DNA from 4 places in the Diaphorobacter sp. JS3051 genome. Region 2 is predicted to be linked to each of the others. Evidence: predicted binding sites of a transcription regulator. Region 2 holds the regulator's gene; each other region holds the start of a gene.
What was found. The regulator FNR, encoded in region 2, switches genes on or off when oxygen is low (the NO sensors DNR and NnrR bind a similar motif). The targets are predictions, from matches to a motif close to TTGATNNNNATCAA.
Positions count from the first base shown of each region.

Region 1 (5,802 bases), 1.7 Mb from region 2:
GTTCGGAGGCCACGGGCCAGCCGCTGCGCATCAAGCTCGGGCTGGACCCCACGGCGCCGGACATCCACCTGGGCCATACGGTGGTGCTCAACAAGATGCGCCAATTGCAGGACCTGGGCCACCAGGTCATCTTCCTGATCGGCGACTTCACCACGCTGATCGGCGACCCGTCGGGCCGCAACAGCACGCGCCCGCCCCTGACGGCCGAGCAGATCAAGGTCAACGCCAAAACCTACTACACCCAGGCGGCCAAGGTGCTGGACCCAGCGCGTACCGAGATCCGCTACAACAGCGAGTGGTGCGACCAGTTGGGTGCGCGCGGCATGATTCAGCTGTCGGCCAAGTACACCGTGGCACGCATGATGGAGCGCAACGATTTCCACCAGCGCTTCACCGACGGCAGCTCCATCAGCCTGCACGAGTTCCTCTACCCGCTACTGCAGGGCTATGACTCGGTAGCGCTCAGGAGCGACCTGGAGCTGGGCGGCACCGACCAGAAGTTCAACCTGCTCATGGGACGCCATCTGCAGCAAGAATGGGGGCAGGAGCCGCAGTGTGTGCTCACCATGCCGCTGCTGGTGGGGCTGGATGGCGTGGACAAGATGTCCAAGTCCAAGAACAACTACATCGGCATCACGGAGGACGCCAACTCCATGTTCGCCAAGGTGCTCTCCATCTCGGACACCCTGATGTGGGACTGGTACACGCTGCTGTCGTTCAGGAGCCTGGACGAAATCGCCGCGCTCAAGGCCGAGGTGGCGGCAGGCCGCAATCCCAAGGATGCCAAGGTGATGCTGGCCAAGGAGATCACCGCGCGCTTTCACAGCGCCGCACTGGCCGACGCGGCCGAGCAGGATTTCGTCAACCGCAGCAAGGGCGGCATCCCCGACGACATTCCCGAAGTCCGCCTGGCGGGCGCGCCCCTGGGCATCGGTGCGCTGCTCAAGCAGGCCAACCTTGCGCCCTCGACCAGCGAGGCCAACCGCCTCATCGACGGCGGCGGCGTGCGCGTGGACGGCGGCGTGGTCAGCGACAAGGGCCTGAAGCTGGAAGCGGGCAGCTACGTGGTGCAGGTCGGCAAGCGCAAGTTCGCGCGCGTCACCCTGGCCTGATGCCCGGCGGGGCGCGACCGCGCTCCCGCTTTGCCAAGCCACTGCGCGCAGTGGCTTTTTTCATGCCCGTTCAGGCCAGGGCGGCGGTGCGTTGCGCCTGCAGCGCCTCGCGCATGAACGGCAGGTAGGCGCGGTCCACCTTGCAGATGTGGTGCACCAGCCATCGCTTGAGGAATTCCAGCGCCTCCAGCGAGACCTCCTGCCCACCGTCGAAGCGCGTCAGCAGATCCATGGCCTTGCGCGTGAAGCCGTCATGCTCGGCCTTACGGGCGGGAGTCTCGGCGTAGTCGTGCTGCTGAAACAGCACCTCCTCCACGATGAAGTGGTTGTGCGTGTAGTCCACCAAGCCTTCCAAAATTTCGCCCACGGCGCTGCGGCGCGGGCTCGCCGCGCTCAGTTCATCGTGCAGGGCGTTGGTCAGCGCGACCAGTTGACGGTGCTGGTCGTCGATTTCGGGCAGGCCAAGTTCCAGTTCCGCGGTCCAGGGCATGAAAGGCATACAGGGTCTTCTCTTCTGTCCATTGGTGTTGTCGGGGGCGGGGCATAGCCTGCCGACGGTCGCAGACCTTTGCGTGACAACCCATAGGGGAAGACCATGTCATTCGCATGGATTTGCATGGGCCTTGATCTTCGTCAGACGAAGCGCCCGGCTGCGTGAGCGGTTTGCCACGCATTCCTGTGCAAAAAGCCAAACGCGCCCGCCCATCGCGCGCTAGGCGCTATAAATAGAGGAGCGATCGTGCCGCGCTCAGGAGATGTCGTCGTTCAGGTCCGTGTCCGGCACTTCGCCGACGGCTTGGCGCGTGGCTTCGGCCTGCAGCAGCAGCCAGGCGCTGAACGCCTGGATTTCGGGGCGCTGGCCGCTGCGCGGGCCGACGACCAGCCAGTACACCAGCGGAGAGTCCAGCCGGTGGCCCGGCAGCACCTCCTGCAGGTCGCCCGAGGCGAGGCTTTCCGCGATCAGCGGCATGCGCGCCAGCGCCAGGCCCTGGCCGGCCAGCGCGGCCTGCACGATCTGCTGCGCGTAGTTGAAGTACAGCCAGCGCTTGGGCTGCAGCCGCCCCAGGCCGTGCAGTTCGAACCAGCGCCGCCAGGTGATCCACTCGAAATAGGGCATGCGGTGCGCGTCGCCTGCCTCGATGAGCGTGAACTGCGCCACGTCGGCCGGCGTGCGGATGGGCGGCATGCTGTTGAGGAGCCAGGGGCTGGCCACCACCGCCAGTTGCTCGCCAAACAGCCGCTGCGCGCCCGCGGCCTGCGTGCCGGGCACGCTGGAGCGCAGGGCCAGGTCCACGTCGGCCGTCTCCAGGTCCACGATGGTGTCGGTTGCGTCGATGCGGATGTCGATGTCGGGGTTGTCGCGCTGGAATTCCTCCATGCGCGGGATCAGCCACATGGACGCAAAGCTGGCCCAGGTGGTGATGGCCACGCTCTTGCGCCCCGCCGTCTGGCGCACCAGGCGCACGGCCGCGTCCATGCGCTCCAGCGCGGGCGCCACGGCGCGCTGCAGCTGGCCGCCGGCGCTGGTGAGCTCCACGGCGCGTGTGTGGCGCAGAAACAGGGGTACGCCCACTTCGTCCTCCAGCGCCTGGATCTGGCGGCTCACCGCCGACTGGGTCAGGGCCAGTTCCTCGGCCGCGGCGCGGAAGTTCAAATGCCGCGCCACGGCCAGAAATGCGCGCCAATGACCTACGGCCACGGGCCGGGTGCGCAGATGCGCGATGGGAGGAGCGCTGGCGGGCAAGAGAGGGGAGTTCATGGCAGATTGATGACCATTGGGAATCAAAATGCTAGCGCTTTTTCATCGATCGCGCAGCAGGCTGCTCAGGCAGCAGGTGCACCGCTGGCGGTTGCCGTCCCCCGGGGCATGGGGTGATACAGTGATTGATGCCGTTCCGTAATCGATGAGGCCTTCCGTTTTCATTGGACGGTGCCCGGGTCGCAGTCGCACACTGGCGTCACTTCAAAGGGTTTACCAGGAGATGACCGTGACCACCTCGCAAGTTCTGCATTCGCAAGCCTCCAGCGTTCCCGCCGGCGTTGCCGGACCGGAACTGTGCACCATTCCCCAGGGCGCGGCGCGCAGCCTGCACCCCCGCGCGCCGATGCAACTGCGCGTGGTCAGCGGCCTGGCCTGGGTGACCTTGAGCGACGGCCCCCATGGCTGGCGCGAGGATTCGGGGGACCTCATGCTGCACGCGGGCCAGAGCGTGTGCGTGGCCTCCGGCCAGCACGCCGTGGTCGAGCCGATGGGCCGCGAGCCGCTGCAGTTCCAGTGGCGCAGCGCCGCCGCGGTGCGCGCACCGTCAACGCAGTACGCCTCCCCCCGGGGCGATGTCTGCCGCGCCTGACCGTCCGGCTATCGCATCAAACTGGCTGCTAGCGCCCGAATGACGGGCGCTAGCAGCTATTTTTTTAGGAGCAATCAGGGGCGGTGGTGCAGCCGCGCCGCAGAGGGGCAGCGCATGGGCGGCGGGATAATGGCGGCGGGCTGCCGGCCTGGGCTGGCAGGACACGACGACCTTCCACTCTCCACACCTTCATGACAGCACTGGACATCATCATCATGGCCGCGGGCAAGGGCACGCGCATGAAAAGCCGCATTCCCAAGGTCTTGCAGCGCCTGGCCGGCCGGCCCCTGCTGCACCATGTGCTGGGCCAGGCCGCCAGCCTGCAGGCGCGCCGCGTGGTGGTGGTAACGGGCCATGGCGCTACAGAAGTAGAAGCTGCTTGCGCAGGATTGGCGGGCGCTGGAGGCACTTTTGACTTGAAATTCGTGCGCCAGGAGCCGCAGTTGGGCACGGGCCACGCGGTGCAGCAGGCCACGCCCGCGCTGGCGGGCGATGGCACGGTGGTGGTGCTGTCGGGCGACGTGCCGTTGACCCAGGCCGCGACGCTGCGCGCGCTGGTCGAGGCCGGGGCGGGCGAGCGCCTAGCGCTGCTCACCGTGCGCCTGCCCGATCCCACAGGGTACGGCCGCATCGTGCGCGGCGAGGGCGGAACGGTGCAGCGCATCGTGGAGCACAAGGACGCGAACGATGCCGAGCGCGCCATCGACGAGGTCTACAGCGGCATCATGGCCGTGCCCGCGCAGCGCCTGGCGGGCTGGCTGGCGCGTCTGACCAACGACAACGCGCAGGGCGAGTACTACCTGACCGACATCGTGTCCATGGCCGTGGCGGACGGCGTGCCCGTGGCGGCCCACTGCATTGGCGATGCGCTGCAGGTGGCGGGCGTGAACAGCCCCGCGCAACTGGCCGAGCTGGAGCGCGCGCACCAGCGCGCCCAGGCCGCGGCACTCATGGAGCAGGGCGTTCGCCTGGCCGACCCCGCGCGCTTTGACCTGCGCGACGATGCGCGCAGCGGCGCGCGCGGCGAAATCCTCTGTGCGCAGGATGTGGAGATCGACGTGGGCTGCATCTTCACCGGCCGCGTGGAACTGGGCGAGGGCGCGCGCATCGGCGCCTACTGCCACATCAGCAACGCCACCATCGCCGCGGGCGCTGTGGTCCACCCCTTTACCCACATCGATGGCGAGAAGGCCGGCGCCCATGTGGGCGAAGGCGCACTGATTGGTCCCTTCGCGCGCCTGCGCCCCGGCGCGCAACTGGGGCGCGAGGTGCACATTGGCAACTTCGTGGAGGTGAAGAACAGCACGCTGGCCGACGGCGCCAAGGCCAACCACCTGGCCTACCTGGGCGACGCCAGCGTGGGCGAGCGCGTGAACTACGGCGCCGGCAGCATCACCGCCAATTACGACGGTGCCAACAAGCACCGCACGGTGATCGAGGCCGACGTGCACATCGGCAGCAACTGCGTGCTGGTGGCGCCCGTCACCATTGGGGCGGGTGGCACGGTGGGTGGCGGCTCCACCATCACCAAGGACACGCCACCGGGTGTGTTGAGCGTGGCGCGTGGCCGGCAGGTGAGCATCGCGAACTGGAAGCGCCCCGCCAAACAGGCCAAGGGTTGAGGCCATGACCGGCGAGGGCATTCCACCGGCGGACACGCTGGCGCAGCTGCGCAGCGAACTGGCCCAGGCGCGCCAGCAGATCAGCGATATGGCGGCGGCGCAGGAGGACTTTCTACGGGGTGTGTCGCACGACCTGCGCGCGCCGCTGCGCCACGTCACCTCCTATGGCGCGCTGGTGCGCGAGGTACTGCAGGAGCAGCCGCCGCAGGTGGACGAGGCGCTGGGTTTCCTGGCCACGATGGAGCAGTCCGCGCGCCGCATGGCGCAGATGATCGACGGGCTGCAGGCCATCGCCCGCGCACGCAGCGCTGCGCTGCGGCCCCGGGCCGTTGCGCTGACCGCGGCTGTGCAGGAGGCTCGGCAGGCTTTGGGTGCGGCGGCCGAAGGCGCGGCATGGAACATTGCGCCGGATCTGCCCGTCGTGCAGGCCGATGCCGAGCTGCTGGCCCAGTTGCTGGTGCAACTGCTGGGCAATGCGGTGAAGTTCTCGCGCGGCGTGGCGCAGCCCCGCGTGCAGGTGCAGGCTGAGCCTGCGGCGCAGGGCGGTGTGCGCATCACCGTGCAGGACAACGGCGCGGGCTTCGACGGCGCGCGCGCGCAGCAGCTGTTCGGCGTGTTCCAGCGCATGCACCGCGAGGCCGACTTCGAGGGCGTGGGCGCCGGCCTGGCGCTGTGCGCGGCGATAGCGCAGCGCCATGGCGCCACGATCACCGCGGC
Region 1 covers NZ_CP065406.1:2,058,418-2,064,219, reverse strand. The annotation lists gene tyrS (tyrosine--tRNA ligase) at 1-1,112, shown strand, start outside; gene I3K84_RS09860 (bacteriohemerythrin) at 1,183-1,602, opposite strand; gene I3K84_RS09855 (LysR substrate-binding domain-containing protein) at 1,861-2,871, opposite strand; gene I3K84_RS09850 (DUF2917 domain-containing protein) at 3,095-3,463, shown strand; gene glmU (bifunctional UDP-N-acetylglucosamine diphosphorylase/glucosamine-1-phosphate N-acetyltransferase GlmU) at 3,655-5,085, shown strand; gene I3K84_RS09840 (ATP-binding protein) at 5,090-5,802, shown strand, end outside.
Region 1: I3K84_RS09860 (bacteriohemerythrin) is a predicted target of FNR. The motif match lies at 1,736-1,749, and genes of this name have one in related genera.

Region 2 (5,802 bases):
AAGCAGATCGAGGTACAGATCCTCCAGCAAAGCTATCTCCTGGCCTGCCCGGACGGCCAGGAGTCGCGCCTGCTGGAGGCGGTCGAGCGCGTGGATACCGCCATGACGCGCATCCGTGACGCGGGCAAAGTACGCGCGCGTGAGCGCATCGCCGTGCTGGCGGCCCTCAACCTGGCTTTCGAGATCGCCGACCGCGAAGCCGCCGATTTGGCAGCCGCCTCAGCCCCTGCGCGCATGGCCCCCACCCCGGTCGCGCCGCATGTGCACGACAGCGATGAGCGCGTGCAGCAGTTGCTCCTGCGCCTGGACGAGGCGCTGGGCGAGGATGGGCGCCTCCTATAACCATTACGGTAAAAGCCCAGCCCCTGGCCGCACACGGGCAGCCCACTACAATGAACATGTCTGCGGTGCTGCCGGGCTTTATATTTCCTTGAACCAATGCTCATTGAGCACGGGCTTGGTACATTGCCCGGTGAGCGTGATCATCTCGCGTCAGATGAACCCAACGCCTGGCTGCCCTCGCCCACCTGAACCCCCGGTTCAGGATGCCGGTCCGGTGGCATTCGCAGACACCTTTTTCTCCGGTAATCGCTTGCGCCCTCGCTCCGGGTGAGTGCCAGCGACCTCAATACCTGCTCAGAAAATCCGGCGCTCCGCGGCCAGCGCGCGCAACCCACCCATCTGCAAGGCACAGAGCAGACCTTGGTAGTCGTCGCACCGATGCCAAATATCCTGGCGTGGTTCGGGCGTTTCCCAGTCCTTCGGCAATCTCACTGATACGCAACGCGCGCCCCAGACGCACGATGGCGCATCCAGTAAGGCAGAGATGCGTAGCTGGATTTCTCCACGTCGATGAGAACAGACTCGTCACTTCCGCTGGTAGAGATCTGACAGCGATACGTCACGCCTGAGCGTCTCAGTGTGCACCATTCGCTTGCCACGGCATGCTTCGCGGAGCCGCTGTGGTTCCACAAAACGCTGTTTTCAGGGCACGCACCACGGCGCCGGCTGCCCATGGACAACCTCCATCCACAGCGCCCATGCACCCAGGGAAAAAAGCACACCACCTGCCAGCCGAGACCCCCACGCCCCACCCTTCACGCCGATCCAAGCGCGAATGCGGCCAAAAGTCCACGGCCCCAGCACCAGCCATACACCGCTTCCCACGCCAAACAGGACCATGCACAAGGCTCCGCGGAGCACGCTTCCGCTGAGAGCGGCAGTCAACAGTGCGGTATACAGAAGGCCGCATGGCAGGAGCGCCCAGGCCACACCCGCGGTCAGGAGCCCGCCAGGCCGAGAGACCAAGGGCTTGACCTTCGCCCAGGCAGCACGCCCCGCCCGCTCAACCCACAAGGGCTGCTGCGCTTGCACCATCATCATCCCGCCCCACGCGAGGATGAGCACGTGCATCAGCGTCCAAAGGGGGCGCAATGCCGAGGTGCTTTGCCCCAGCCACGCGAGTTGCTCCATGGCCAGCGCAACCACCGCCCCTGCGGCGCCGTAGCCAATCAGGCGCCCCACGTGAAACTGCGCTACCCGTTGGAGGATTCCGCGGCGGGGCGCCCATTGAATGGTGTGGGTGGCGTCCGGCGTGCCACCCAGCCCCGTAAGCGCCGCGCAGGGAACAGAACACATCGCCAAACAGTGAGCCCCTCCCATCAGCCCCATCAGGAAGGCCGTCGTGGCCAGCGCCCACAGCATGGGTCAAATAATCCGGGAAAAGCGAGCGCGGTTACGGTCAGCCTGCAGATACTTGTCGAACACCATGGCCACACCGCGCACGAAATACCACCCCATGGGCGTAACTTCAACGCCCTCATCACTAATTTTCACTAAGCCCTGAGCCGCCATTTCTTGCAGTTGCTGTAATTCCGCATCGAAATAACTGCGGAAATCAATCAGCCAAGACTGTTCCAACGGCTCAAACAGCAACTCACCTTGGCACATCAACGCCATGATGACTGCGCGGCGCACCAAGTCGTCCTTGGTCAACGCCAGCCCGCGCACCACAGGCAAATGCCCCTGGTTAATGCAGTCGTAATACTCGTCCAGCGTTTTCACGTTTTGGCTGTAAGTAGCGCCCACGCGCCCGATGGCAGAAACGCCCAGACCAATCAGGTCGCAATCGGGCTGCGTGCTATAGCCTTGGAAATTGCGGTGCAGCCTGCCTTGCCGCTTGGCCACCGCCAGCGCATCGTCTGGCAGAGCAAAATGGTCCATGCCCACGTAGACGTAGCCGGCTTCTTGGAACACATCAAGTGACCGGGCCAACATGGACACCTTGGCCGAAGCCATGGGCAACTCGGCCGTGATGATGCGTCGCTGCGATTTGAAGCGTTCTGGCAAGTGAGCGTACGCATACAGCGCGATCCGGTCTGGCCGCAGCTCGGCTACCTGCTCCAAGGTGCAATCAAACGACTCCGGTGTCTGTCGCGGCAGCCCGTAGATCAAATCCACGTTCACCGATTCAAACCCGAGCTTGCGAGCCGCATCGACCAACGCGAACACCTTTTCGGCAGGCTGAATGCGGTGCACGGCCTTTTGTACTTCAGGGTCGAAATCCTGCACGCCAAAGCTCAGGCGATTGAAACCCAGCTCCGCCAACAATCCCAGCCGCGCTTCATCCACGGTCCGGGGGTCCACTTCTATGGAGTACTCCCCCCCAGGAACAAGGACGAAACTGCGCCTCAGCATGCCCATCAGTTCGCGCAAACCGTCATCCGTCAGAAAAGTAGGCGTGCCGCCGCCGAAATGCAGCTGGCTCACATGCTGACCCACACCGCAGTGCGCCGTATGCAGGTCGATTTCACGGCTGAGGTAACGCAAGTAGACCTCTGTCCGCTCTGGATGCCGGGTAATGATTTTGTTACACGCGCAGTAATAGCACAGCGATTCACAAAACGGGATGTGGACATAAAGCGACAAAGGCATCGCCTTGGCTACCGACCCCACGCGACGCTGCTGCAGCGCAAGGATGTATTCCCGCTCGCCAAAAGCCTCGACAAAACGATCAGCAGTCGGATAAGAGGTGTAGCGCGGCCCTGGGACGTCAAAGCGACGCAGGAGCTCTGTTGTAACAACGGTCATGACGGGATTCCTTGCACTTTCATATCACTGTGCCGTAGAGTCCCCCATGAGTCCTTGACGTTGATCAAGCGCCCATGAGGTCCTTGTGGCGACAATTTGACTTCGGCTCAAAGTCGTCCGGCGGCCTACGGCATTCCATGTCTCCCAGCCGTTCAGAGGTAAGCTCAAGCCATGAACAGGGTTCCCATGCATACGAATCTCCAGACCATCAAAGTTGCCTGCTCAAACTGCAATCTGCGTGAGCTGTGCATGCCCGTGGGTCTGGACGACCAGCAACTCAAGCGCATCGATGACATTGTTGCTGTACGACGCAAGATCAAGCGTGGCGGCACGCTTTTCCGGAACGGTGAACCCTTCACATCCCTTTTTGCCATCCGCACCGGATTCTTCAAGACCTGTGTCGCCACCGAGGACGGTCGCGATCAAGTGACGGGTTTTCAAATGGCGGGCGAAATCATTGGCCTGGATGGCATCGTGAGTGACCGTCACACTTGCGATGCGGTAGCGCTTGAAGACGCCGAAGTATGCGTCATGCCTTTCGATCGTATTGAAGAGTTGTCGCGCGAAGTTACGGCACTACAGCACCATGTGCACAAGATCATGAGCCGCGAGATTGTTCGCGAGCATGGGGTCATGCTGTTGCTGGGGAGTATGCGTGCTGAGGAACGCCTTGCCGCATTCCTGTTGAATCTCGTACAACGCTTGCATGCCCGGGGTTTCTCGCAATCCGAATTGGTGCTGCGCATGACACGTGAAGAGATCGGCAGCTACCTAGGATTGAAACTGGAAACCGTCAGCCGCACGTTTTCCAAGTTCGTGGAAGAAGGTATTGTGGAAGTAAAACAGCGCCATGTGCGCATCGTCGATACCGATGCGCTGAAGCGCATTGTCAACAGCCAGCAAGCCTGCCATTAAGCTTCGGTTTTTTGCTCATTCATAACTGATCGGCGGAAAGATCAGGAAACGTATTTGGCGCAATCAGCCGGCCGCGCCCCTTTGGGCACGGGGCAGCGATTCAACTCAAAGGGCGAGAGTGACAACAGCGTCGTCAATGCGCTGGAAGCCATGAGTACGAACCAGAACGTGAAGAAGGCGATGGTATACACACCTTCGCGCGAGAGATGCAGGGGTTGATCAAACCACTGCAGCGCTTCTGGATCCACGAAGGCGAACACCACCATTTCCATGACGCCCGCCATCAAAAAGGCCGGCCACGCGATCCACATCAATCGTTGCATCCACATTCGCCCATCTCCTAGCAGGTGTAGTTGACAGCCTAGCATCTGTTCTCCGGCATGCAAAGAGGACTCGCCCTGCCGGTCAGCGCGGTTGATCCTCCAGCGGAGTAGCTGCATGGTTGCGCCCCTTCATGGCAGGCGTCATGTCGCCCCCAGACTCCTTCAGGGTCTCGTTGATGTTCAAGCCCCGTTGGTAATAGTCTTCCGCGATGACGGGGTCGGGTTTGCTCACGGCCAGCCAGAGGGTCACGAAGCCCGCAATGATGACAATCACCGGCCCCGCGATGACAAGCCAGACATGGCCAAACGTCCACCAAGGCTTTCCGTCGTCGTCCAGTTTCATGGGGGAATTACTCAACATTTATATTAACTCCTCGCTCATTTATGAGCACAGCTTGTTCATTTGTATTCCACGACCGCCTTCAGCGGGGTACGAGGAATACGGATTTCTCTGCCACTTGGGCTTTATCACCCTGCGCTTGAATATCGAAATACACCGTATGCGATCCAGGAGATGCTGAGCCATACGGAATTTGAAGACGGACAACCACCCATCGGGATTCCGCCGGTCCAATGTCAATTGCGGTCTCGGACGCCACTTCCAGCCCTTCCATGCCGTGGGCGCTGATGGTGTAGCGCTGCGCCCCCTCCGTGGCGTTCATGATCTGCAGCCGGTAGATATTTTCAAGCTTGCCTCCCGCCACGATGCGCGAGAGCGCAGCGCGGTCGCGCACGATGTCCACCTTCAACGGGGTGCGTACCACCAAGCTGGCCAGCATGCCGACGCACAACACCACCAGCACCGCTGAATAGAACAACACACGGGGTCGCAGCACGCGTTTGAGCATTTGCGACTGGGTCCAGTGGTTCTTGACGCCGTTCTGCGTTGAGAAGCGAATCAGCCCGCGCGGATACTTCATCTTATCCATCACGGTATTGCAAGCGTCCACGCAGAGACCGCAACCAATGCATTCGTATTGCAGTCCGTTGCGAATATCGATACCCGTTGGGCAGACCTGGACACACAGCGTGCAATCGATGCAGTCACCCAGTCCCGCAGCTTTGTGGTCTACGGTCTTGTTACGGGGCCCGCGAGGCTCGCCGCGCTCAGGATCGTAAGAGACGACCAGCGTGTCCCTGTCGAACATTGCGCTTTGGAAACGCGCATAAGGGCACATGTATTTGCACACCTGCTCGCGCAGGAATCCTGCGTTGCCGTACGTGGCCAACCCATAGAAGATCACCCAGAATATCTGCCACCCTCCTTGCAGGGCCAGCAACTCTCCCCCCAGCTCGCGAATCGGAACGAAATAGCCCACGAAGGTGAAGCCGGTCCAGAATGCGACCGCAATCCAAATGGCTTGCTTGACAGATTTTTTCCAGATCTTCTCAAATGTCCACGGACCATTGTCCAGGCGCATACGGGCACTGCGGTCGCCTTCGACTTTGTGCTCGATCCACATGAACATTTCCG
Region 2 covers NZ_CP065406.1:3,771,393-3,777,194, reverse strand. The annotation lists gene I3K84_RS17975 (cell division protein ZapA) at 1-342, shown strand, start outside; gene I3K84_RS17980 (hypothetical protein) at 1-1, shown strand, start outside; gene I3K84_RS17970 (sulfite exporter TauE/SafE family protein) at 985-1,704, opposite strand; gene hemN (oxygen-independent coproporphyrinogen III oxidase) at 1,708-3,090, opposite strand; gene fnr (fumarate/nitrate reduction transcriptional regulator Fnr) at 3,262-4,005, shown strand; gene I3K84_RS17955 (hypothetical protein) at 4,047-4,334, opposite strand; gene I3K84_RS17950 (FixH family protein) at 4,411-4,689, opposite strand; gene ccoG (cytochrome c oxidase accessory protein CcoG) at 4,751-5,802, opposite strand, start outside.

Region 3 (5,802 bases), 570 kb from region 2:
CATGGCCAACACCTGGCTGCAGGCGGCCGATCTGCTGGGCTTCACCGTGCACGTGAGCACCCCCGGCGGCTACGAGGTGGACGAGAAGCTCGCCTTCGGCGGCAAGCCCCACCGCGCGGGCTGCTACAAGGTCTTTGCCGATCCCATGGATGCCTGCCGCGGCGCCGACCTGGTGACCACCGACGTGTGGACCAGCATGGGCTACGAGGCCGAGAACGAAGCGCGCCGCAAGGCCTTTGCCGACTGGTGCGTGGACGCCGAGATGATGGCCGTGGCCAAGCCCGACGCGCTGTTCATGCACTGCCTGCCCGCGCACCGCGGCGAGGAGGTCATGGCCGACGTGATCGACGGCCCCCAGTCCGTCGTCTGGGACGAGGCGGAAAACAGGATGCACGTGCAGAAGGCACTCATGGAGTACCTGCTGCTCGGCCGCGTCTAAACCCATCCCGCATCCCACCCATGGCCCTGGCGCAACTCCACCCCACGCGCCCGGGCCATCCACCCTGCCCCGCCCGCCAGCGCCCGCTGGCGCCTGAACTGCACGCGGCCGCCCGGCGCATGGCGGCACGCGTGCATGCGCTGCAGGTGCGCATTCATACCTTCTACCTGAAGTTCCTCCAGGGCCACACCTAGCGGCCCGGTTCTGCGCGGCAGGCGCCCCAGCGCATGCCCGCCCTCCCATCGCTCCCCCTGATCGCCCGCGATCCCCGGTGCCGACTGCGCGTCGCACCTGGGATGGGGCCCCTTGCCGATGCACCAGAACCCGAGGAACCTGCATGTCCGTCCCCGTCCACCCCTGCCTGCACTGCGGTGCATGCTGCCAGAACTACCGCGTGGAGTTCTCCGTCTATGAACTGCAGTCCATGGGCGGGCGCGTGCCCGACGCCCTGGCCCATGAGGCCGGAGGCAACCGCTACCGCATGAACGGCACCGAGCGCCACCCCGTGCGCTGCGTGGCACTGGCCGACCTGGGCAACGGCTGCATCGGCTGCGGCATCTACGACCAACGTCCCCAGCCGTGCCGCGACTTTCCGTTCGCCTCCTACGGTTGCCACGACACGCGCGCCAAGCTGGGCCTGCCGCCGTTGGGCGACACGCAGGAGTGGCCGCAGGCCGCTTGAATTGGTTCTTCAAAAAGAAGAGCTGCTGGCGCTTGCCAGGCAATGATTTCAGATAGTTTCGATACTGAAACCTTTGCCTGGAAAGCGCCGGCAGCTATGCTTTTAGGCCCGCGGCGGGGCTATCCCGGCTTCAGGGCTTGCGTGCCGGCGCGCAGCGGTCTCCGGCGCAGGCATTGCAGCCCCCGCAACTGCTGCCGGTCTTGGCCATGGGCGCCAGTGCCGGATGCACGCGCGCGGCGCGGGCGCGCCAGCGCTGTGGCAGCCAGCGCCACAGCAGCGCCAGGGCGGCCACGGCCACGATCACGGCGGTGAGAATGTCTTGCCACATGGTTCTGCTCCTTGGTGACGGTTTTCAACCACCGCCCAGCGCCAGGGCCACGCGGTAGGTGATGAAGCTGGCCGCATAGGCCAGTGCGAAGAGATAGCCCGTCATGACAAGCGGCCAGCGCCAGCCGTTGGTCTCGCGGCGCACGGCGGCGATGGTGGAGACGCACTGCGGCGCGAAGATGAACCACACCAGCAGCGACAGCGCCGTGGCCAGCGACCATTGCGCCGCCAGCATGGGCGCGAGCTGCGCGGCCGTGTCGTCGGCCGAAGCGGCAATCGCGTACACCGTGCCCAGGGCGCTCACCGCCACCTCGCGCGCGGCCATGCCGGGCACCAGGGCGATGCTGATCTGCCAATTGAAGCCGATGGGCGCGAAGATCACCTCCAGCGCGGCGCCGATGCGCCCGGCGAAGCTGTATTCGATGGCCGGCCCCGTGGCGTCCGCCGGCGGCGCGGGGTACGACGACAGGAACCACAGCAGGATGGTGACCAGCAGGATGATGCCGCCCACGCGGCGCAGGAAGATGCCCGCGCGCTCCCACAGCCCCAGCGCCAGGTTGCGCACGCTGGGCCAGCGGTAGGCGGGCAGCTCCATCAGCAGCGGCGTGGCGCCGTCGCCGCGCCGCGCCAGCCGCGCAACGGCCGCCACGGCCATGGCGCTCACGATGCCGCCCAGGTACAGCGCGAACAGCACCAGCCCCTGCAGGTTGAACAGCCCCGCCACCGTGCGATCGGGGATGAAGGCCGCGATGAGCAGCGCGTACACCGGCAGGCGGGCCGAACAGGTCATCAGCGGCGCGATGAGGATGGTGACGAGCCGGTCGCGCCAGTCCGGAATGGAGCGCGTGGCCATGATGCCCGGCACCGCGCAAGCGAAGCTGGACAGCAGCGGGATGAACGAGCGTCCCGACAGGCCGACGGTGCCCATTACGCGGTCCAGCAGGAAGGCCGCGCGCGGCAGGTAGCCGGATTCCTCCAGCGCCAGGATGAAGAAGAACAGGATCAGGATCTGCGGCAGGAACACCAGCACCCCGCCTGCGCCGGCGATCACGCCGTCGGCCAGCAGGCTGCGCAGCGGCCCCTCGGCCATGTGGGCGTTCAGCCATTCGGCCACGGCGGCCGTGGCGCCTTCGATCCAGCCCATGGGCACCTCTGCCCAGCTGAACACGGCCTGGAACATCAGGAACAGCGTCACCGCCAGCAGCAGCGTGCCCCACAGCGGGTGCAGTACCACGGCGTCGATACGGTCGTCGCGCTGCAGGCGCAGCGCGGGCTCACGCACGGCCAGCCCCATGATGCGGCGCACTTCCTGGTGCAATTGCTGCACGCGCTGCGGGCGGTCTTCCTCCAGCGCATTGACGGGCGGTGGCGCCTGTGTGCCCACGGCGGCGCCGCGGGCGGCCTGCGGGGTGGCCGTGTCCAGCCACTGCAGCAGCTCGCGCGCCCCGTCGGCGCGCACGCCCACGGTGGTCACCACGGGCAGGCCCAGTTCGCGCGCCAGGACTTCGCGGTCGATCTGGATGCCCTGCTGCTGCGCCATATCACTCATGTTCAGCACCAGCACCATGGGCAGGCCCAGGTCGCGCGCCTCCAACACCAGGCGCAGGTTCAGGCGCAGGTGCGTGGCATCGGTCACGCAGACCAGCAGCTCGGGCATGGCCTCTCCTGGGCGGCGGCCGGTGACCACATCGCGGGTGACGGCCTCGTCCAGGCTCTGCGCGTGCAGGCTGTAGGCGCCGGGCAGGTCCAACACGCGCACGCGCCGGCCGCTGGCGGTGGTGAACAGGCCTTCCTTGCGCTCCACGGTGACGCCCGCGTAGTTGGCCACCTTCTGGCGTGCGCCGGTCAGCACATTGAACAGCGCCGTCTTGCCGCAGTTGGGGTTGCCCAGCAGCGCGATGTGCAGGGGAGATGCCGCCGTGCTCATGCCGCGGCCTCCAGCGCATCCACGCGCACCTGCACCAGGGCCGCCTCATGGCGGCGCAGGGCAAAAGTGGCCTGGCCCACGCGAACGGCCAGGGGGTCGGCCGCGGGAAAGCCCCGGGCAATCACGCGCACCGGCTCGCCCGGCAGGAAACCAATCTCCATCAGGCGCAGCACCATGGCCTGCGACCGGCCATCCTGCGCCGGCAGCAGCCCGGCAACCGTGGCCGGCACGCCATGCGGCAAGGTGTCCAGCCCCCGCGGCTGCGCGGCGTCATTCCCCGTGTGAAGCATGTTGTATTGCAGTCAATGAATAAAAGTAATTCTCATTCTAATGGAACTGCACGCTGCTGGATTGATGCACATCAGGACCTGTGGCGCGTCACAATGACACCCCCTGCGACGTACGCCATGACCACTCTTCACCCCTGCCTGACCTGTGGCGCCTGCTGCGCCAGCTTTCGCGTGGACTTCTCGGTACATGAGACGGAGGAGCTGGGCGGCTGCGTTCCCGATGGGCTGGTGGTGCCGGTCACGGACCACACTGCACGCATGCGGGGCACGGACCATGCGCAGCCGCGCTGCTCGGCCCTCACGGGCCAAGTGGGCCTGCGCGCGGCCTGCGGCATCTACGAGTGGCGCCCCTCGCCCTGCCGCGAATTCGAAGCCGGCAGCGCTGCCTGCAATCGCGCCCGCCAGCGCCACCATCTGCCGGCACTGGACGGGCTGGTGCTCTGAACGCCGCAGGACCCGCTTTCACACGGGCAACCCGCCGATGCGCCCCTTGAATTCCTGCAGCGAAAAATAGGTCTGTACCTGGCGCACGCCCGGCAGGCGGTGCAGGCGCCGCTGCAGCAGTTCGGAATACGCGTCCAGGTCGGTCGTCACGACCACCAGCAGGAAGTCCGCGGGGCCCGAGATGCCGTGGAACAGCACCACTTCGGGAATGGCGCACACCGCCTCCTCGAACGCCACGGACAGCGCCTCCGTCTGGTGGTCGATGCCCACCATCACGAAAGCCATCACACCCAGCCCCACCGCACGCCGGTCCAGCTGCGCGTGGTAGCCGCGCACTACCCCGGCGTCCTCCAGCCGCTTCACGCGCCGCCAGCAGGGCGACTGCGACAGGTGCGCCATTTCGGCCAGTTCGCCGGAGGTCAGGCGGGCGTTGTCCTGCAGCGCGCGCAGCAGCTGGCGGTCGGTACGGTCGATCTCGGCTTGCATGATTTAACCCAAAAATGTCTCTGCGAGAATGGATTATCCAAATGAATCACCCATCAGGGATAAACCATTTACCCGCCCCTCCGCCGCGCATAGCATGCGCGGCATGACCGCCACCTCCACGCCATCGCCCGCGCTGTGGGACATCTCTGCCCCCGTGCATGCGGGTAGCCCGGTGTTCCCGGGCGATACACCCTACCAGCAGCAGTGGAGCGCCACACTGGGCCCCGGCTGCCCGGTGAACGTGAGTGCACTCACGCTCTCGCCCCACGTGGGCACGCACGCTGACGCGCCCCTGCACTACGCAGCGGACGGCGCAGCCATCGGCGCCCTGCCGCTGGAAGCCTTCATCGGCCCCTGCCGCGTGGTGCATGCGCTGGACTGCGGGCCGCTCATCGAATGGACCCACATTGCCCATGCGATGACGGGCACTTTGCCGCCGCGGGTGCTGGTGCGCACCTACGCCCGCATGCCCGTGGACCGCTGGGACGCGGGCCTCACGGCCTACGCGCCCGACACCATCGAGCGCCTGGCCGACGCCGGCGTAGTGCTCGTGGGCATCGACACCGCCAGCATCGACCCCGCCGACAGCAAGCCGCTGCCCAGCCACCAGGTGATCCGCCGGCGCGGCCTGCGCGTGCTGGAGAACCTGGTGCTGGACGATGTGCCCGAGGGCGACTACGAACTCATCGCGCTGCCGCTCAAGCTCACCACGGCCGACGCATCGCCCGTGCGCGCCGTGCTGCGTGCGCTGCCGCCGCGCGCATGAACATTAAGCCGTTTTGGCCTCTAACGCTCATGCAGTAAGCGCTAACAGCTACTTTATTAATAGCACAAACCACATGACTACCTTGCAAGAGTGCCGCACACGCGATGCGCAGGACCCGCTGCGCAGCCTGCGCGACCATTTCAGCCTGCCCGAGGGCGTGATCTACCTGGACGGCAATTCCCTGGGCGCCCTGCCCCGCGCCACGCCGGCGCGCGTGGCCCAAGTAGTGCAGCAGGAATGGGGACAGGACCTCATCACCTCGTGGAACAAGGCCGGCTGGGTCAGCCTGCCGCAGCGCCTGGGCAACCAGTTCGCTCCCTGGATCGGCGCGGGGCCGGACCAGGTGGTGTTCACCGACACCACCTCGGTCAACCTGTACAAGGTGCTGTCGGCTGCCGCGCGCGTGGCCCGCGCGGACCATCCCGGTCGCACCCAGCTCGT
Region 3 covers NZ_CP065406.1:5,246-11,047, reverse strand. The annotation lists gene argF (ornithine carbamoyltransferase) at 1-439, shown strand, start outside; gene I3K84_RS00060 (hypothetical protein) at 460-633, shown strand; gene I3K84_RS00055 (YkgJ family cysteine cluster protein) at 777-1,121, shown strand; gene I3K84_RS00050 (hypothetical protein) at 1,252-1,449, opposite strand; gene I3K84_RS00045 (ferrous iron transporter B) at 1,474-3,375, opposite strand; gene I3K84_RS00040 (FeoA family protein) at 3,372-3,665, opposite strand; gene I3K84_RS00035 (YkgJ family cysteine cluster protein) at 3,783-4,109, shown strand; gene I3K84_RS00030 (Lrp/AsnC family transcriptional regulator) at 4,128-4,595, opposite strand; gene kynB (arylformamidase) at 4,690-5,361, shown strand; gene kynU (kynureninase) at 5,435-5,802, shown strand, end outside.
Region 3: I3K84_RS00040 (FeoA family protein) is a predicted target of FNR. The motif match lies at 3,727-3,740, and genes of this name have one in related genera.

Region 4 (5,802 bases), 920 kb from region 2:
CGCGATCAGGCATACGCCCACCGCGGAGATGATGAACCAGATGTGCAGCGAGGCGTCTTCCACATGGTTGACGCGGCGCGTGATGCCCATCAGGCCCAGGATGTACAGCGGCGTGAACGTGACCCAGAAGCCAGTCAGCCAGAACCAGAACGATGCCTTGCCCCAGGACTCGATCAGGCGGAAACCGAAGGCCTTGGGGAACCAGAAGTTGATGGCAGCGAACACGGCGAACACCACGCCGCCGATGATCACGTTGTGGAAGTGCGCGACCAGGAACAGGCTGTTGTGCAGCACGAAGTCGGCCGGGGGCACGGCCAGCAGCACGCCGGTCATGCCGCCGATGGCGAAGGTGCACATGAAGCCTACCGTCCACAGCATGGGCACGCTGAAGCGGATGCGGCCCTTGTACATGGTGAACAGCCAGTTGAAGATCTTGGCGCCCGTCGGGATCGAGATGATCATCGTCGTGATGCCGAAGAAGGTGTTCACTGTGGCGCCCGAGCCCATGGTGAAGAAGTGGTGCAGCCACACCAGGTACGACAGGATGGTGATACACACCGTGGCGTAGACCATCGAGGTGTAGCCGAACAGGCGCTTGCGCGAGAACGTGGCGACGACCTCGGAGAACACGCCGAACGCGGGCAGGATCAGGATGTAGACCTCGGGGTGGCCCCAGATCCAGATCAGGTTCACGTACAGCATGGAGTTGCCCCCCAGGTCGTTCGTGAAGAAGTTGGTGCCGATATAGCGGTCCAGCGACATCAGCACCAGCGCGGCCGTCAGCACGGGGAACGAGGCGACGATCAGCGCGTTGGTGCACAGCGCGGTCCAGGTGAACACGGGCATCTTCATCAGGTTCATGCCCGGCGCGCGCATCTTGATGATGGTGACGATCAGGTTGATGCCCGACAAGGTGGTGCCCACCCCCGCAATCTGCAGGCCCCAGATGTAATAGTCGAGACCCACGCCAGGGTCCTGCGCCCCGAGGTTGGACAGCGCCAGCCAGCCAGAGGTGGAGAACTCGCCCAGGAACAGCGAGATCATCACCAGCACGGCGCCGCCGGTGGTCATCCAGAAGCTGAAGTTGTTCAGGAAGGGAAACGACACGTCGCGCGCGCCGATCTGCAGCGGCACGAGGTAGTTCATCAGGCCCGTGACGAAGGGCATGGCCACGAAGAAGATCATGACCACGCCGTGGGCCGTGAAGATCTGGTCGTAGTGGTGCGGCGGCAGGTAGCCCATGCTCTCGCCCACAGCCATGGCCTGCTGCAGGCGCATCATCACCGCGTCGGCGAAGCCGCGCAGGAACATGACCAGGCCCAGGATCATGTACATGATGCCGATCTTCTTGTGGTCGATGGAGCAGATCCAGTCACGCCACAGCGGGCCCCACAGGCGGAACTTGGTGAGGCCGGCCAGCATCACGATGCCACCCAGGACCACCGCGATGAAGGTCCACAGCACGATGGGCTCGTGCGCCATCGGGATCGAGTCCCAGGTGATGCGGCCCAACAGCCAGTGGGCTGGGGTAGTTTGTTCAGACAACATATCGAATCTCTTGGCTAATGGGCCCGGCGCCGGCTTGGCGCCCGCGTCGGGTCCGTCAAATTCACTGTTGGGTGGGGGCCTCGGGGAGGGCTAAGCCCGGCTGCAGCGCGGCCAGGATCTGTGGCGCGTTGCCGGCGGTGCATACGTCCTGCGGCAGCGTTAGACCGTTGGCTTTGACGAAGGCTTCGCCGCCGAGCGCGTCGATAGCCATCATGTCGTGCATGCACATCTGCCCGTCTTCCACGCAGCGGTTGAGCACCTTGCCGTACAAGCCCGTTTCCACGGTAGAAAAGCGCTGCACGGGGTCGCGCTGGCTGGGCTTGGCCAGTTGCAGGTAGGTGGTCTTGTCCAGGGGCTTGCCTTCGGTCTTGGCCTTGTCCACCCACTGGGCGAACTCGGCATCGCTCAGGCCGTGGAACTTGAAGGTCATGCCGGAGAAGCCGGGGCCGCTGTAGTGCGAGGCAAGGCCATGGAACACGCCGGGCTTGTTGATGATGGCGTTCAGCTCGGTCTGCATGCCAGGCATGGCGTAGATCATGCCGGCCAGGTCGGGCACGTAGAACGCGTTCATGGTGGATGTGGCGGTGAGCTTGAACAGGATCGGGCGGTCCACAGGCGCGGCCACCTCGTTCACCGTGGCAATGCCCTGCTCGGGGTAGAAGAACAGCCACTTCCAGTCCATGGCCACCACCTGCACTTCCAGCGGTTTGACGTCGGCGGCCAGCGCGCGCTGGGCGTCGATGCGGTCCAGGGGGCGGTAGGGGTCCAGCTTGTGGGTAGCGATCCAGGTCAGCGCGCCCAGGGCAATGATGATCATCAGCGGCACGCTCCAGATCACCAGCTCCAGCGAGGTGGAGTGGTGCCAGTCGGGGTCGTACTCGACGTCGGTGTTGCCCTGGCGGTACTTCCAGGCGAACAGCAGCGTCAGCAGGATCACCGGCACGATGACGATCAGCATCAGCACCGTGGCAGTCACCACCAGGTTGCCCTGCTGGGCAGCGATATCACCCGCCGGGTTCAATACAACGGCCTTGCTGCAACCAGCCAGGCTGGCTGCGGCCAAAGCCGCGGCGAGCCAGGTGGGCCCGCGGAGTTTCTTCAATTGGAGCATTGCTAGGCGTGTCAAAAAGCGTGCACGGCCTTGCGTCGCGCGGGCGGGCGCGGCGCTAGGTGTAAACGCGAATTACTGGACGGAGACGAATGTAATACGCCTAGCGCATTTGTCGATTGGACATTTTGTCCAGGGTCAAGCTTATGGCGTGATGGCAGGCCGTATGCGGCCTGCGGGCGCGACCATGGCGGCGCGGATGGCCGACTGGGCGTGAGGGTTTTCCCGCGCGGGACGTCAGTGTAAGCGTACTTGTTGACCGCGGGGCTTGCGTGTAGAACGGAGCTGTGTCTGCAAAGCCAAGGAGTACGGTCATGAGTAGCGGTTCCGTCGCATACCCCGTTTACGGCCCCGAGAGCGCGGCATCGCTGTCGCGCGCGCACACCGACGAAGACGTCACCCCGGGCGAGATCGCCGTGGGCGTGATCATCGGGCGCGCGTCGGAGTATTTCGACTTCTTCGTATTCGGGATCGCCTGCGTGCTGGTCTTCCCGTCGCTGTTGTTCCCCTTCATGTCGCGGCTGGACGGCACGCTCATGGCCTTTGCCATCTTTGCCATCGCCTTCATCGCCCGGCCGCTGGGCACCGCCATCTCCATGGCCGTGCAGCGGCGCTGGGGGCGCGGCACCAAGCTGACGCTGGCGCTGTTCCTGCTGGGCGGCTGTACGGTGAGCATGGCTTTCCTGCCCAGCTACCAGGTGGCGGGGCTGGCAGCCGCTGGGGCGCTGGCGGTGCTGCGCTTCGGCCAGGGGCTGGCGCTGGGCGGCTCCTGGGACGGGCTGCCGTCGCTGCTGGCGATGGCCGCACCGCCGGAGCGCCGGGGCTGGTATTCCATGGTGGGGCAACTGGGCGCGCCCGTGGGGTTTGCATTGGCCGCCGGGTTGTTTGCCTACCTGTACGGCAGCCTCTCCAGCGAAGAATTCCTGGCCTGGGGCTGGCGCTACCCGTTCTGCGTGGCCTTTGCGATCAACGTGGTGGCGCTGTTTGCGCGGCTGCGCCTGGTGGTGGGGCAGTCCTATGCCGAATTGCTGCAAGAGAAGGAACTGGAGCCCGTGGGCGTGGCCCGCGTGATGCGCGAAGAGGGGAGCAATGTGGTGCTGGGCGCCTTTGCGGCACTGGCCAGCTTCGCACTCTTTCACGTGGTGACGGTGTTCCCGCTGTCGTGGTTCGCCCTGTTCTCCGACCGCTCCATGGCCGAGGTGCTGTGCGTGCAGATCGCCGGCGCATTCCTGGCCATCGGCGCGGTGGCGGCGTCGGGGCGGTTGGCCGACCGCATGGGCCGGCGCAACCTGCTGGGCTCCATGGCCGTGCTGATTGGCCTGTTCAGCCTGGCCACGCCCTGGCTGCTGGGCGGTGGCGCGGTGGGCGGCACGGTGTTCCTGCTGCTGGGCTTCGTGCTGCTGGGCCTGTCGTACGGCCAGGCATCGGGCACGGTGACGGCCAACTTCTCCACCCTGCACCGCTACACCGGGGCGGCACTGTCGTCCGACCTGGCCTGGCTGATCGGCGCGGCCTTCGCGCCGTTGGTGGCTCTGGGGTTGTCGGCACGTTTCGGGCTGGGGGCGGTGACGCTGTATCTGCTGTCGGGCGTGGTCTGCACACTCGGCGCGTTGCGTATCAATCGCCTCATCGAGCAGCGCAGCTGAGTTCGATTGGCTGTCGGTTGTTCTCGAAAATGATAGCTGCCGGCGCTTGACTCAAATAGGTTTCACAGTGTTTTCAATTTGAAACCATTGAGGGACAAGCGCAGGCAGCTCTCTTTTTTGCTTCAGTCGCGCGGGCGGAAGCCGATCACCAGGGACGACGGCACGCGGCCGTCCACGTCGCGCGGCAGGGTTTCCGTGCGGTGCAGCGCACGAATCACCGCGTCGTCCCACGCCTTGTTGCCGCTGGACTGGGTGATGCGCGCGCCGACGATGGTGCCGTCCGGAGCGGCGCGCACCTCGACCTCGGCGCGCGGGTTGCCCGAGATGGTGTCGGGATAGACGATGTTGGGGCGTACCTTGGCGGCCACCTTGCCACCGTAGCTGCCCGAGGGGCCGGAGCTGCGCTGCGCGGTGCCCGTGGCGGTCTCGCCGCCCGTGCCAGCCAGTTGCTGCATGCGGCGGATGTTTGCTTCTTGCCGCTCTCTAGCCTCTTTGGCTTCACGGGCTTCCTCGGCCTTGCGGCGCTTGTCCTCGGCCAGCTTCTTCTGTTTGTCCTGCTCGGCCTTGGCGGCCTTCTCCTTCTCGGCCTTTTCGCGCTCGGCTTTCTCGCGCTCGGCCTTCTGCTGCGCCAGTAGGCGTTCCTTCTTTTCCTGCTCCAGCCGCTCGCGGCGCTCTTCTTCCTTGCGCTCGCGTTCGCGCTTCTCGCGCTCTAGTTGCTGTTCGCGCTTTTTCTTTTCTTCTTCCAGGCGCTTCTTCTGCTGCTGCAGGGCGATGTCGGCCTCGCGCGTGTCGGCTTGCTCCGGACGCGGTGGTGGCGGTGGAGGCGGCGGTGCGGGCGCGGGCTCAGGTGCGGGGGTAGGGGCCGGAGCAGGGGGTGGGGGCGGCTCCACGGCGCGCGGCGCCGCTTGCTGGGGGACGGCGGACCAGAGTTCGGCCTCTACCGCCGGTTGGTCGGAACTGCTCTTCCAGTTCACGCCCCAGGTCAGCGCGCCGATCAGCGCGGCATGGGCGAGTACCGCCAGGGCGATGGCCCGCATGCGTCCGGGCGGGCGGGGCGGGGCAAACTGGTCGCGGTCGTTCGTGGCGTGCATTAGATCGTGTGAAAGTTCTCGTCAGCCGCCGCTCTTCACCGCCAGGGCGACGCGTGCCACGCCCGCCTGTTGCAGCGCAGACATGGCCTTCATCACCGCGTCGTACGACACGTTCTTGTCGGCGCTGATGAGCACGGGTGTGTCCTCTGGCTGGTCCTTGAGCCAGTTCTTGGCAGTGGCGCCCAGGTTCTGCAGCGGCACGGTGCGTTCGTTGCCGTCGGCCTTGAAGCGGATGCTGCCATCCTTGTCGACGATGACGTCCGCGCGCGTCTTGGGCACCTTGGCGCCTTTGCCCACGGAAGGCACGTTCACCGAACTGGGCGTGAGCATGGGCGCGGTCACCATGAAGATGATGAGCAGCACCAGCATCACGTCGATGAACGGCACCATGTTGATTTCGTTCATGGAG
Region 4 covers NZ_CP065406.1:359,199-365,000, forward strand. The annotation lists gene cyoB (cytochrome o ubiquinol oxidase subunit I) at 1-1,548, opposite strand, end outside; gene cyoA (ubiquinol oxidase subunit II) at 1,610-2,659, opposite strand; gene I3K84_RS01715 (MFS transporter) at 2,971-4,302, shown strand; gene tolA (cell envelope integrity protein TolA) at 4,425-5,393, opposite strand; gene I3K84_RS01725 (biopolymer transporter ExbD) at 5,415-5,802, opposite strand, start outside.
Region 4: cyoA (ubiquinol oxidase subunit II) is a predicted target of FNR. The motif match lies at 2,785-2,798, and genes of this name have one in related genera.